Linked DNA regions of Variovorax paradoxus. The protein of the gene in region 2 interacts with the protein of the main gene of each other region in a pairwise test. Links are inferred from orthologs where the notes say so. Each region holds a gene or a part of one and is shown on either strand. Other genes may lie near its edges.

Region 1 (7,230 bases), 3.4 Mb from region 2 along the record:
GCCGGCGCGGCGGGCCGCTTCATGGAGATAGAGCGACGACAGCGAGGCCATCGAACTGACGATCACGGTCTGGCCATCGCGCAGGCAGGGCAGCAGCGCATCCATCACGCATTTGTGGCCGTTGACCGGCAGGGCGAGCAGCAGCACGTCCGAGGCTGCGCACAGCCCGGCCGCGTCGTCGGCGACTTCGACGGTCACTGAAAACGACTGGATGCCGCTGGCCTCCAACGCCTGCGTGCGCAAGGCTTCTGCGCCCTGGCCGCCCGGCGACCACACGGTGACGCCGTGGCCCGCCTGTCGCAGCCAAGCCGCGCTGGCCAGCGCGATCGCCCCAGCGCCAGCGATGCCGACGTGGTACTTCTTGCCCGAAACCTCAGTCAACCTTGATCCCGCCCTGCTTGATCACCTTCGCCCAACGCTGGCTGTCTTCCGTCACGACCTTGCCCAAGGCAGCCGGGCCGCCACAGGTATTCACCGCGCCCAACTGGGCGAAGCGCTGCTTCGTCTCCGGCAGGTTGCACACCTCGACCAGCGCCGCCGACAGCTTCTCGACGCTCGCCGCGGGCATGCGCGCGGGCGCCATCACGCCGACCCAGACCGGCACTTCCATCCCCGGCAGGCCCGTGGCTTCGCCGATGGTCGGGGCCGAGCCCATGCTGGGAAGGGAAACCCGAGAGAAGGTGCCGAGCACGCGCGCCTTGCCGCTGGCGACCATGGGTTCGATCGAGGCCACGCTGGTGACGATGGCGGCCACCTGCCCGCCCAGCAGGTCCGTCATGGCGGGCGCGGCGCCCCGGTAGGGCACGTGCAGCAGGTTCGTGCCGCTCGCCTGCGCCAGCAGTGCCCCGGTCAGGTGCGACACGGTGCCGTTGCCGGTCGAGGCATAGGTCACCTGGCCCGGCCTGGCCTTGGCGTCGCGCAGCACGTCGGCCACCGTCTTGTAGGGGCTCTCGGTGCGCACGGACAGCGTCATCGGCGTGTCGGCCACCAGGGCCACCGGCACCAGCTCGTGCACCGGGTCGTAGGGGAGCTTGGGCTGCAGGTGGGGCGCGATCGTGATCGCGCCGCCGGTGGCCAGCAGTACCGTGGCACCGTCGGTTGCCTTGGCCACCGCGTCGGCTGCCACGATGCCGCCCGCGCCGGCCTTGTTGTCGATGATGACGGGCTGGCCCAGCTTGTCGGTGAGCTTGGCGCCCAGGTAGCGCGCGATCACGTCCTGCGCGCCGCCGGTGGCAAAGGGCACGACGATGCGCAGGGGCTTGTCGTTCTGCTGGGCCCACAGAGGCGTGGCGGCGAGGCCGGCGGCGGCCGCGAGGCCCAGGGCGAGGTGTTTCAGGCGCAGTTTCATGGTGTTCCAGGCGGTGCGAAAAACCTGTCGGACGGCAGGCGTTACCCGCGCAACACGCAGGTTACGTGCCCCGAGTCTAGAGTCTGCCGGCCAGGGCTTTCGCCCGGGCGCGATAATCCCGCGTTCCCGGCCGCTCCGAGCCGGGCTCTTGCCGAACCGCCATGAATCCCAGCTACAAACCCAGCGACGTCGAGTCCGCTGCCCAGGCGCAATGGAGCGCCGCCGACGCCTACCGCGTCACCGAGGACACGAGCCGCAAGAAGTACTACGCCTGCTCGATGCTGCCGTACCCCAGCGGCAAGCTGCACATGGGCCACGTGCGCAACTACACGATCAACGACATGCTCACGCGCCACCTGCGCATGAGCGGCTACAACGTGCTGATGCCCATGGGCTGGGACGCCTTCGGCCTGCCGGCCGAGAACGCGGCGCTGAAGAACGGCGTGCCGCCGGCCAAGTGGACCTACGAGAACATCGCCTACATGAAGGGCCAGCTCCAGGCCATGGGCCTGGCCATCGACTGGAGCCGAGAGATCGCCACCTGCGATCCGAGCTACTACAAGTGGAACCAGTGGCTGTTCCTGAAGATGCTCGAAAAGGGCATTGCCTACCGCAAGACCCAGGTCGTCAACTGGGACCCGGTCGACCAGACCGTGCTGGCCAACGAGCAGGTGATCGACGGCAAGGGCTGGCGCACCGGCGCCACGGTCGAGCGCCGCGAGATCCCGGGCTACTACCTGAAGATCAGCGACTACGCCGAGGAACTGCTCGAACACACCCAGCACAAGCTGCCGGGCTGGCCCGAGCGCGTCAAGCTGATGCAGGAAAACTGGATCGGCAAGAGCGAGGGCCTGCGCTTCGCCTTCACGCATGACATCAAGGGCGCGAGCGGCAAGCTGATCCAGGACGGCCGCATGTACGTGTTCACCACGCGAGCCGACACCATCATGGGCGTGACCTTCTGCGCCGTGGCGCCCGAGCATCCGCTGGCCGCGCATGCCGCCACGCTCGACCCCAAGGTCGCGGCCTTCATCGAGGAGTGCAAGAGCGGCGGCACCACCGAGGCCGAACTCGCCACGCAAGAGAAGAAGGGCGTGCCCACGGGCCTGACCGTCAAGCACCCGATCACGGAGGAGCAGGTGCCGGTGTGGGTCGGCAACTACGTGCTGATCGGCTACGGCGACGGCGCCGTGATGGGCGTGCCCGCGCACGACGAGCGCGATTTCGCCTTCGCCAACAAGTACGGCATCGAGATCATCCAGGTGGTGCTGGTCGACGACGAGCCGCACTTCGACTATCACAAGTGGCAGGACTGGTACGCGGACAAGCAGCGCGGCGTGACGATCAACTCCGACAACTTCAGCGGCATGTCGTACAAGGAGGCCGTGGCCGCCGTGGCGCATGCGCTGGGCCAGAAGGACCTGGGCGAACTGCAGACCACCTGGCGCCTGCGCGATTGGGGCGTGAGCCGCCAGCGCTACTGGGGCACGCCGATCCCGATCATCCATTGCGACGAACACGGCGCGGTGCCGGTGCCCGAAAAAGACCTGCCCGTGGTGCTGCCCACCGACTGCGTGCCGGACGGTTCGGGCAACCCGCTGAACAAGCACGAAGGCTTCCACGCTGGCGTGGTCTGCCCCGTCTGCGGCAAGCCCGCGCGGCGCGAAACCGACACGATGGACACCTTCGTCGATTCGTCGTGGTACTTCATGCGCTACTGCGATCCGAAGAACGACGAAGCCATGGTGGCCGGCGGCGCCGACTACTGGATGCCGATGGACCAGTACATCGGCGGCATCGAACACGCCATTCTTCACCTGCTGTACGCGCGCTTCTGGACCAAGGTGATGCGCGACCTTGGCCTGGTGAAGGCCGACGAGCCCTTCAGCAAGCTGCTGACGCAGGGCATGGTGCTCAACCACATCTTCTACAAGCGCAATGAAAAGGGCGGCAAGGACTACTTCCCGCCGACTGAAGTCACGACGGTGCTCGACGCGCAGGGCCGCATCATCGGCGGCACCACCGCCGACGGCACGAAGGTCGAGTACGGCGGCGTCGGCAAGATGGGCAAGAGTGAACGCAACGGCGTCGACCCGCAGGACCTGATCGAGAAATACGGCGCCGACACCGCGCGCCTGTACACCATGTTCACCGCGCCGCCCGAAGCCACGCTCGAGTGGAACGACGCGGCCGTCGAAGGCAGCTACCGCTTCCTGCGCCGGGTGTGGAACTTCGGTGCCGCGCAGGCGGAACAGCCTGTGACCCTGGGAGGGCCGCCGACGTACGGCAAGAATGCTCAGGCGCTGCGCCGCGAGGTGCACACCGTGCTGCGCCAAATCGACTACGACTACCAGCGCATGCAATACAACACGGTGGTGTCGGGCACGATGAAGCTGCTCAACGCGCTCGAGGGCTTTAAATCCGAGGGCACCCCGGGCGACTTGGCCGCCGTGAACGAAGGCTTCGGCATCCTGCTGCGCTGTCTTTACCCAGCCACGCCGCACATCGCCCAGCAGCTGTGGAACGAACTCGGCTACGACAAGGGCCTGGGCGGCCTGCTCGATGCGCCCTGGCCCGCGATCGACGTCGCAGCGCTGGTGCAGGACGAGATCGAACTCATGCTGCAGGTCAACGGCAAGCTGCGCGGCAAGCTCAGCGTGCCGGCCGGCGCATCGAAGGACGAGATCGAGAAGCTCGCGCTCGCCTGCGACGATTTCGTCAACTTCGCCGAAGGCGCGCCGCCCAAGCGCGTGATCGTGGTTCCCGGCCGTCTGGTCAACGTGGTCCTTTGAACGACTCAAGCATGAACACTCGCAATGTCTCGCTGCCGCGCCGCGGCTTTCTTCTTGGACTGACGGCGGCGGGCGCTTCGCTCGGCCTGGCCGGTTGCGGTTTCGAGCTGCGCAAGGCGCCTGTCTTCGCGTTCAAGACGCTGCAGGTGTCGGGCAACTCGGCCATGATCAACCAGATCCGGCGCGAGCTGCGGGCAACCGGCACGGTGACGGTGGTAACGCCTGACACGACCACCGCCGGTGGTTCGTCCCCGGCGCCGGCCGCCGACGTGGTGCTGGAGATCCTGAGCGAGGACCGCAACCGCATCGTGATCTCGACCAATTCGGCCGGCCTGGTGCGCGAGCTGCAGCTTCAGCTGAAGGTGCGCTTCCGCCTGCGCACGCCGGGTGGCAAAGACCTGCTGCCGGCCACCGACGTCTCGCAGACGCGCGACCTGAGCTTCAACGAAACCAACGCGCTGGCCAAGGAAGGCGAAGCCGACCTGCTGTTCCGCGACATGCAGTCGGACATCGCGCAGCAGCTGATGCGCCGCCTGGCGGCCGTCAAGGAACTCTGAGCCCGCGCGCTCCGGTCATTCCATTTCCATGCAACTTGCCAGCGCCCAGCTCGGGGCCCACCTGCAGAAGGGCCTGAAGCCGCTCTACACGATCCACGGCGACGAGCCGCTGCTCGCGCAGGAGGCGGCCGACGCCATCCGCACCGCCGCGCGCGCGCAGGGCTATACCGAGCGCAGCTCTTACACCGTGGCCGGCGCGCACTTCGACTGGAGCGCGGTGCTCGCGGCCGGGGGCTCGCTCTCGCTGTTCGCCGATAAGCAGATCGTCGAGATCCGCATTCCTTCGGGCAAGCCCGGCAAGGACGGCAGCGCGGCGTTGCAGCAGATGGCCGAGTCCGCGCCCGGCAACGACGGCACGCTCACGCTGGTGATGTTGCCGCGGCTGGACAAGGCCACGCGCACCGGCGCCTGGTTCTCGGCGCTGGAGAACAACGGCGCGAGCATCCAGGTCGACCCGATCGAGCGCAGCGCGCTGCCGCAATGGATCGCGCAGCGCCTGGGTCAGCAGGGCCAGCGCGTGATGCCCGGCGACGAAGGCCAGCGCACGCTGCAGTTCTTTGCCGATCGCGTGGAGGGAAACCTGCTCGCTGCGCACCAGGAAATCCAGAAGCTCGCACTGCTGCATCCGGCCGGCGAGCTGAGCTGGGAGCAGGTCGAAGGCGCGGTCAACAACGTGGCGCGCTACGACGTGTTCAAGCTCTCCGAAGCCGTGCTGGCCGGCAATCCGCAGCGTGTGGCACGCATGCTCGACGGCCTGCAGGCCGAAGGCGAGGCCGAAGTGCTTGTGCACTACACGATTGCCGAAGACATCCGCGCGCTCAAGCGCGTGAAGGACGCCATGGCCTCGGGCCGCCCGCTGCCGATGGCGCTGCGCGAGAACCGTATCTGGGGCCCGCGCGAGCGCGCCTTCGAGCGCGTGCTGCCGCGGCTGGACGACCGCATGCTGACCCGGCTGCTGCGCGCGGCGCATGTGGTGGACGGCATCGTGAAGGGGCTGAAACAGCCCGACTGGCCCGCCAGCGGCTGGCAAGCCCTGCAGCGGCTGGCGCTGATGCTGTGCCGCGCATGCAGCAGCGCGGCGGCCGCTCCTCGGCGCGCCTGATCCGCTTGGGCGCGATGGCTCGAGCCATCAAAAGGCCCATGTAAGCCGGGTCACAGGTCGGCGTGGGAAAATGAACACATGAATGCGTTCAACGTCAGCGAGCACATGCAGACACTGGGTCTGCAAGCCAAAGCCGCTGCATTCCTCATGGCCCGTGCGGATGCAGCTACCAAAAACATAGCATTGAAGGCGCTGGCCCAGCGCCTGCGCGAAGCCGGCCCGGTGCTGGCCGTCGCCAATCAGAAAGACCTGGAGCGCGCCACCGCTGCCGGTCTCTCGGCGCCGATGGTCGACCGCCTCAAGCTCACGCCCAAGGTCATCGAGACCGTGGCCCTGGGTTGCGAGCAGCTCGCCGGCATGGCCGACGTGATCGGTGAAATCATCGGCATGAAGCAGCAGCCCAGCGGCATTCGCGTGGGCCAGATGCGCGTGCCGATCGGCGTGTTCGGCATGATCTACGAGAGCCGGCCCAACGTGACCATCGAGGCGGCGAGCCTGGCCATCAAGAGCGGCAACGCGGCCATCCTGCGCGGCGGCTCGGAAGCCATCGAGTCGAACAAGGCGCTGGCGCTGCTGGTGTCGGAAGCACTGGCCGAAGCCGGCCTGCCTGTCGAGGCGGTGCAGCTGGTGCAGACCACCGACCGCGAGGCCGTCGGCCAGCTGATCGCCATGCCCGAGTTCGTCGACGTGATCATTCCGCGCGGCGGCAAGGGGCTGATCGAGCGCATCAGCCGTGACGCCAAGGTGCCGGTCATCAAGCACCTGGACGGCAACTGCCACGTCTACGTGGACGACACGGCCGAGTTCGACATGGCGCTGCGCATCGTCGACAACGCCAAGACCCAGAAGTACAGCCCGTGCAACGCCGCCGAAGGCCTGCTGGTGTCGGCTTCCGTGGCCGACGACTTCCTGCCCGAGATCGCCGCCATCTTCGCGGCCAAGGGCGTGGAAATGCGCTGCGACCCGGCTGCTGCTGCCATCCTGCGCGCCGACGAGGCGCTCGATCCGAAGGCCCGGGTGGTCGATGCGGTCGAGTCCGACTGGTCCGAGGAATACCTGGCCGCCGTCATCAGCATCAAGGTGGTGGCCGGCGTGGACGAGGCCATTGCGCACATCAACCGCTATTCGAGCCATCACACCGACGCCATCGTTACGCGCGACCATGTGCACGCACAGCGCTTCCTGCGCGAGGTCGATTCGGCCAGCGTGATGGTCAATGCGAGCACGCGCTTCGCAGATGGCTTCGAGTTCGGGCTGGGCGCCGAAATCGGCATCAGCACCGACAAGTTCCACGCCCGCGGTCCGGTGGGCATCGAAGGACTGACCTCGCTCAAGTACGTGGTGCTCGGGCAGGGCGAAGTCCGGACCTGATCCGATGCGCCCGCGTGCGGTCTTGTCATTGGGGCGGCCATCCCCAAATCCTACAATTCC
Region 2 (7,048 bases):
AAGGCCGCTTCGAAGAGCTCGACATGCAGCTGGCCGACAGCCAGGAGCGCCATGCCGAGCTCGACGAACGCGTGATCGAGGCCAGCCGCGCACTGGCCGCGAGCCGCGAGCAGCACCGCAGCCTCGAACGCCAGGCGCAGGAGGCGACCTTCTCGCAGCGCACGCTCGAAGCCCGCCGCGCGGAACTTAACCGCTCCATTGAAACGGCAATGCAGCAGACCGTGGCGCTGACCGACGAAGACGAGCGCGCCCGCGCTGAGCTGAGCCGCCTGTCCGACGCCGCCGCACAAGCCGGCCTGCAAGATGCCTTGGCCCTCAAGCTCGAACGCGAAACCGCGCTGGGCTCGGCGCGCAGCCAGTACGACGACCTCACGCTCAAGCTGCGCGCCAGCGACGAGCGCCGCCTGCAGCTCGAGCGAGAACTCGACCCGCTGCGCCAGCGCATCACCGAGTTCCAGTTGAAAGAGCAGGCCGCGCGCCTGGGCGTAGAGCAATATCAGCAGCTGCTGGACGACGCCGGTGCCGACCTCGAGGCCATCGAGCAGTCGATCGAAACCGACAAGGTGAAGCTCACCGGCCTGCAAAGCGAAATCGACCGCCTCAACCGCGAGGTGGTCGCGCTCGGCGCGGTGAACCTGGCCGCGCTCGACGAACTGGCCATTGCCAGCGAACGCAAGACCTTCCTCGACGCCCAGTCGGCCGACCTGAACGAAGCCATCGGCACGCTCGAAGACGCCATCCGCAAGATCGACGCCGAAACGCGCGACCTGCTCGGCGGCACCTTCAAGATCGTCAATGAGCACTTCAGCCGTATGTTCCCGGAGCTGTTCGGTGGTGGCAATGCCAAGCTGATGATGACCGGCGACGAAATCCTCGACTCCGGCGTGCAGGTGATGGCCCAGCCCCCGGGCAAGAAGAACCAGACCATCCACCTGCTCTCGGGCGGCGAGAAGGCGCTCACGGCCATTGCGCTCGTGTTCGCCATCTTCCAGCTGAACCCGGCGCCGTTCTGTCTGCTCGACGAAGTGGACGCGCCGCTGGACGACGCGAACACCGAGCGCTATGCCAAACTCGTCACCGCCATGAGCCGTGAAACCCAGTTCCTCTTCATCAGCCACAACAAGATCGCCATGGAAATGGCCGAGCAACTGATCGGCGTGACGATGCAGGAGCAGGGCGTGTCGCGCATCGTCGCGGTCGACATGGAGTCGGCGGTCTCGATGGTCGAAGCCGCGTAAGCCGAGCGGCACCCATGAGCAACCTCACTCTCGCCCTGGCAATCTTCGGCGGCCTCGTTCTCGCGGCCGTCGTGGGCTACGAGGCCATGATGTCGCGCCGCAATGCACCGCGGCAGCCCGATGCGGTTGACCTCGCGCTGGCCGATGCAGAGCGCGCAATGTCGGGCTCGCCCGACGGCGCGGAGCCGATGCTGCACGTCGACCCGTACCAGGTGCAGCAGGGCGCCGATCGCCACGAGCCTTTATTCGACCCCGACCTGCCGGCGCCCAGCGGCGTGCCCGTACCGACCGGCGAGCGCCGCGGCGGGCTCGATCCGCTCATCGACGTGATCGCGCCGATCTCGCTCGACGGCCTGGCCTCGGGCGACGCAGCCATTGCCGCCATGCCGTCGACGCGGCGCGCGGGTAGCAAGCCGGTGGCCATCGAGGGCCTGAACGAACACAACGGGCAGTGGGAGCCGCCCGTGCCCGGGCAGCGTTACAGCGCCTTCCAGGTCGGCGTGCAGCTGGCCAACCGCACGGGCGCGCTCAACGAAATCGAGTATTCCGAATTCGTGGTCAAGGCGCAGGCCTTTGCCGACGCGGTCAACGGTGCGCCCGAGTTCCCCGAGATGCTCGACGAAGTGGCACGCGCCCGCGAGCTCGACCAGTTCGCCAGCGCGCATGACGCGCAGCTGGGCTTTGTTCTGCGCGCATTGCATGCGGCCTGGAGCCCGGGCTATGTGCAGCAGAACGCGGCGCGGCTCGGCTTCGTGGCCGGCATCATTCCGGGGCGCATGGTGCTGCCGACCAGCGAAGTTGGTTTGCCGCCGGTCCTCGGGCTGGCCTTCGACACGCAGGCTGCGCTGGCCGACGACCCAGCCCAATCGGCCATTCGCGAACTCAGCCTGAGCCTCGATGTGCCGCAGGTCGATCGCGGCGAAGAGCCGTTCCGCCGCATGCGCGAAGCCGCCGCCACGCTGGCGCGCGAAATGGACGGCGTGGTCACCGACAGCGACGGCCAACTGCTGCGCGACGAGACGATGGACGTGATCGGCGCTGACCTCGAGCAGCTCTACGACACGCTCGATGCGCGCGACCTCGCTGCGGGTTCTCCGCTGGCGCGACGCCTCTTCAGCTAACAACTCCGACCTTCGGGAGACACCCCATGACGACGCGCGACGAAGCGGCACGCGAAGCCGCCGCACTGAGCGAACAGCTCCACCGGCACGCCCACCTCTACTACGTGCTCGACACGCCCGAACTGCCGGACGCGGAGTACGACAAGCTCTTCCAGCGCCTGCAGGCCATCGAGGCCGAGTTTCCCGATCTGCGCACGCCCGATTCGCCGACGCAGCGCGTGGGCGGCAAGGTGCTCGACGGTTTCGTCAAGGTGCGCCACAAGGTGCCGATGTTGTCGATCCGCACCGAAACCGACATCACGCCCGGCGGCGCGAGCGCCTTCGATGCGCGCGTGCGAAAGGAGCTGGGCTTGCCCGAGGACGGGCCGCAGGTCAGCTATGTCTGCGAGCTGAAGTTCGACGGCCTCGCCATGAACCTGCGCTACGAGAACGGCGTGCTGGTGCAGGCCGCCACGCGCGGCGACGGCGAGGTGGGCGAAGACGTCACGCAGAACATCCGCACCGTGCGCGAGATTCCCTTGCGGCTCAACGGCACGGCGCCGCCCGTGGTCGAGGTGCGCGGCGAGGTCTACATGAAGCGCGCCGATTTCGACGCACTCAACGAGCGCCAGCGCCAGAAGATCGCGGATGGGCAGAAGAACGAGAAGGTGTTCGTCAATCCGCGCAATGCGGCAGCCGGCGCGGTGCGTCAGCTCGACCCGGCGATTGCCGCGGCGCGGCCCCTGAGCTTCTTTGCCTATGGGCTGGGCGAAGTCACGCCGGCGGCCGAAGGCGGGCCCGACTGTCCGACGCAGTTCGACTGGCTGCAGCAGTTTCATGCGTGGGGCTTTCCAGTGGCAACGCAGACGGCGCGGGCTACGGGTGCTATTGAACTCATAGCGTTCCACGAAAACATCGGCCGCCAGCGCGATGCCTTGCCCTACGACATCGACGGCGTTGTCTACAAGGTCGACAGCATCGAGCTGCAGCGGCAGCTGGGCTTTGTCTCGCGCGAGCCGCGCTGGGCCGTGGCTCACAAGTACCCGGCCCAGGAGCAACTGACCGAAGTGGTCGGCATCGAGATCCAGGTTGGGCGTACGGGCAAGCTCACGCCGGTGGCCAAGCTCGCGCCGGTGTTCGTCGGCGGCGTGACCGTGACCAACGCCACGCTGCACAACGAAGACGAAGCGCGCCGCAAGGACGTGCGCGTGGGCGACACGGTGATCGTGCGCCGCGCGGGCGATGTGATTCCCGAAGTGGTTGGCGTGGTGCCCGAAAGCCTCGCAAAACCAGAGGGCGAGCGCGGCCCGCAGTTCACCATGCCGCACAAATGCCCCGTGTGCGACTCGGAAGCCGTACGCGAGGAGGGTGAGGTCGACTACCGCTGCACTGGCGGCCTGTTCTGCGCTGCGCAGCGCAAGGAAGCCATCCTGCACTTTGCGGCGCGGCGCGCGGTCGATGTCGATGGGCTGGGCGACAAGCTGGTCGAGCAACTTGTCGACGCCAACCTGATCCGCACCTTGCCCGATCTCTACAAGCTGGGCTTCACCACGCTGGCCGGGCTGGAGCGCATGGCCGAGAAGTCGGCGAAAAACCTTGTCGATGCGCTCGAAGCCTCGAAGAAGACCACGCTGCCGCGCTTCCTGTTCGGCCTGGGCATCCGCCACGTGGGCGAGACCACTGCGAAGGACCTGGCCAAGCACTTCGGCAAGCTCGACGCGATCATGGACGCGACCGAGGAGCAACTGCTCGAAGTGAACGACGTCGGCCCGGTGGTGGCGCAAAGCCTGCGCACCTTCTTCGACCAGCCGCACAACCGCGAGGTGGTCGAGCAACTGCGAGCCTGTGGCTTGACGTGGGAAGAGGGCGAGCCCGCCGCGCGCGCTCCGAAGCCTTTGGCGGGCCTGACCTTCGTCATCACCGGCACCCTTCCTACGCTGAGCCGTGACGAAGCGAAGGATAAATTGGAGGCGGCCGGTGCCAAGGTTTCCGGCTCCGTCAGCAAGAAAACCCATTACCTCGTGGCCGGGGAAGAGGCCGGGAGCAAGCTCGACAAGGCACGTGAGAACGGCGTCGAGATCATCGACGAGGCGCGTATGCTGGAGATACTCGCCAACGGTGTCCCGGCAGAAGACGCGGGCGAGTGAGCGGGAAAACGTGACGGCAGATCCTCTTTACCGGCCGTTACGCGACTTCATCGCAGCGCAGTCAACAGGGTCTACAACCTGGCGTTGAAAGCTAATTGAAGGCCACAAGGAGAGTCCCTCATGCAAAAAATTCGAGTTCTCGGTGCCTGTGTTGCACTCGGCGGCGTTGCGCTGCTGAGTGGCTGCGTGGGCGTGCCCGGCGATCCCTACTATGGCGGCGGAGGCTATTCGTCGGGGCCTTACTACAGCGAGCCTTCGCCCGTGGTGGTGGCGCCCGCGCCGGTCTACATCGAAGGTGGCGGCTACTACGAGGGTCGCCGTCCGTACTACTATGACCGCGGGCGTCCCTACTATGGTCGTCCGGGCTATCCCGTGCGGCCCGCCTATCCCGGCGTGCGTCCAACGGCCCCGCCGGCCTGGGGCGGCGGAGGTCGTCCTTCCGCCGTGGTCCCGGCGCGGCCCGGTGGTGTGCCGGGCATCACGCCCACGCAGCCGCAGCAGATGCCGCGAGGGCCTGCGCGGTTGTGGACCTCGCCTGACTCCAAGACGCAAACCCCTCCCTGACCCCACCAGGGGCGAGCGCGCGAGGCTGTCGCGATAATCCCGCCATGGCCATCCGCGAAATCCTCAAGATGGGCGACCCCCGGCTGCTGCGTATCGCGCAGCCGGTCGCCGCCTTCGACACCGACGAGCTGCACCTGCTGGTGCGCGACATGTTCGAGACCATGCATGCGGTCAATGGCGCCGGCCTTGCCGCGCCGCAGATCGGCGTAGACCAGCAACTCGTGATCTTCGGCACCGATGTCGTGAGCCCCCGTTATCCCGATGCTCCGCCGGTGCCCCGCACCGTGCTGCTCAATCCCGTCATCACGCCGCTGAACGACGAGGAAGAAGAGGGCTGGGAAGGGTGCCTGTCAGTGCCGGGCCTGCGCGGCGTGGTGCCGCGCTTCGCCAACATCCGCTATACCGGGTTCGACCCGTACGGCGACCCGATCGACCGGGTCGCCACTGGCTTTCATGCGCGCGTGGTGCAGCATGAAGTCGATCACCTGCTGGGCAAGCTGTACCCGATGCGGGTGCGCGATTTCTCGCGCTTCGGCTACACCGAGGTCCTGTTCCCAGGTCTCGATGCAGCCGATGACGATTGATCGAACCTGATCAGTTGTATTTGCTGCTGAGCGCGAAGCGGCCACCGCCCATGAAGGCAAGAGCAAGCGCCGCGAACAGGAACATGCCTTGCAGTTCCAGCGCCCAGCCGCCTTGCTTGCCGAGCGAGGTCAGGTCCTTCATATGGACCAGCGCGAATGCCACCAGCATGTTGATGACCACGATCCACGCCGCAGGACGCGTGTAGAGGCCGATGATCAGCAGCACGGGCGCCACCACCTCGCCGATGTAGACCAGATAGGCCAGCGCGCCCGGCAGCCCGTGCTGGGCCAGCATGCCGGAGATGAAGCCGACGCCGCCTTGCAGCTTGGCGATGCCGTGCAGCAGGATCAGGACGCCAAGCGAAACGCGCAGGATGAACTTGCCGGTGTCGTCGGATTTGACCATTTGTGTGGATTCCATTGGAGTGGTTGATTGGAGGGCCGTATGGTAGTGAACCTGTGGCGCTTCGAGCCAGCCTTTTGCGGCGCATATGCATCCAACCCGGAGTTCTTTGGCAGAGTCTGGTGTCGGCCCGTACACTGCCTTTTGCCTACTCTTGAGGAGAACACACCAATGAACAATCGATTCCGCCCGGCACTGCTCGTGGCCGCTTCCGTCATCGCCTTGGCCGCGGCCGCACCGGCCTTCGCCGGCAAGACGCTCGACGCGGTCAAGCAACGCGGCACCGTCAAGTGCGGCGTGACCAACGGCGTGGCGGGCTTTTCCGCGCCAGACACACAGGGCAACTGGTCGGGCCTCGACGTCGACACCTGCCGCGCCATTGCGGCGGCCGTGCTCGGCGACGGCAAGAAGGTCGACTTCGTGCCGCTCAACTCGCAGCAGCGCTTCTCGGCCCTGCAGGCCGGCGAAATCGACATCCTCGCGCGCAACACCACCTGGACGCTCACGCGCGACGCCTCGCTGGGCTTCAACTTCACCACCATCACCTACTACGACGGCCAGGGCTTCCTGGTGCCGAAAAAGCTCAAGGTGACAAGCGCCAAGCAGCTCAAGAACGCGACCATCTGCACGCAGTCGGGCACCACCAACGAGAAGAACGTCTCCGACTACTTCCGTGCCCAGAACATCCCGGTGAAGACGGTCGTCTTCGAGAGCTTCGAAGCTTCGTTCAAGGCCTTCTTCTCGGGCCGCTGCCAGGCCTTCACGACCGACGCCTCGGCGCTGGCCGGCCTGCGCAACAAGGAAGCGCCGAACCCCGACGACTACATCATCCTGCCCGAGCTGATCTCCAAGGAGCCTCTCGCGCCCCTGGTGCGTCGTGGCGACGACGAGTGGTTCGCCATTGCCAAGTGGGTGCCCAACGCGCTCATCGAGGCCGAGGAATTCGGCGTGACGCAGGCCAATGCCGATGAGCTCAAGGCCAGCAGCAAGGACCCGGGGCAGCAGCGCCTGG

The links. The genes of interacting proteins can lie anywhere in the genome.
Region 1: the proteins of ligA (region 2) and leuS interact in binary tests that used the Escherichia coli proteins (3 or more experiments, as listed by UniProt). The link is inferred for Variovorax paradoxus from one-to-one orthologs.

The regions. Positions count from the first base shown.
Region 1 is NZ_CP102931.1:6,258,261-6,265,490, reverse strand. What follows is about bases 1,170-4,340. They hold leuS (leucine--tRNA ligase), read left to right. Parts: upstream 1,170-1,509; coding sequence 1,510-4,140; downstream 4,141-4,340. Other genes in these bases: NWF24_RS29340 (LPS-assembly lipoprotein LptE), read left to right, coding at 4,152-4,340; NWF24_RS29350 (Bug family tripartite tricarboxylate transporter substrate binding protein), read right to left, coding at 1,170-1,348. In the rest of the region: NWF24_RS29355 (NAD/NADP octopine/nopaline dehydrogenase family protein), read right to left, coding at 1-381; more of NWF24_RS29350, read right to left, coding at 374-1,169; more of NWF24_RS29340, read left to right, coding at 4,341-4,697; holA (DNA polymerase III subunit delta), read left to right, coding at 4,726-5,799; NWF24_RS29330 (glutamate-5-semialdehyde dehydrogenase), read left to right, coding at 5,878-7,170.
Region 2 is NZ_CP102931.1:2,822,473-2,829,520, forward strand. The notes cover bases 1,947-4,935. They hold ligA (NAD-dependent DNA ligase LigA), read left to right. Parts: upstream 1,947-2,385; coding sequence 2,386-4,485; downstream 4,486-4,935. Other genes in these bases: NWF24_RS13300 (cell division protein ZipA C-terminal FtsZ-binding domain-containing protein), read left to right, coding at 1,947-2,359; NWF24_RS13310 (hypothetical protein), read left to right, coding at 4,606-4,935. Also shown: chromosome segregation protein SMC, read left to right, coding at 1-1,238; more of NWF24_RS13300, read left to right, coding at 1,253-1,946; more of NWF24_RS13310, read left to right, coding at 4,936-5,049; def (peptide deformylase), read left to right, coding at 5,094-5,633; NWF24_RS13320 (DoxX family protein), read right to left, coding at 5,644-6,039; NWF24_RS13325 (amino acid ABC transporter substrate-binding protein), read left to right, coding at 6,208-7,048. UniProt on the Escherichia coli protein: DNA ligase that catalyzes the formation of phosphodiester linkages between 5'-phosphoryl and 3'-hydroxyl groups in double-stranded DNA using NAD as a coenzyme and as the energy source for the reaction.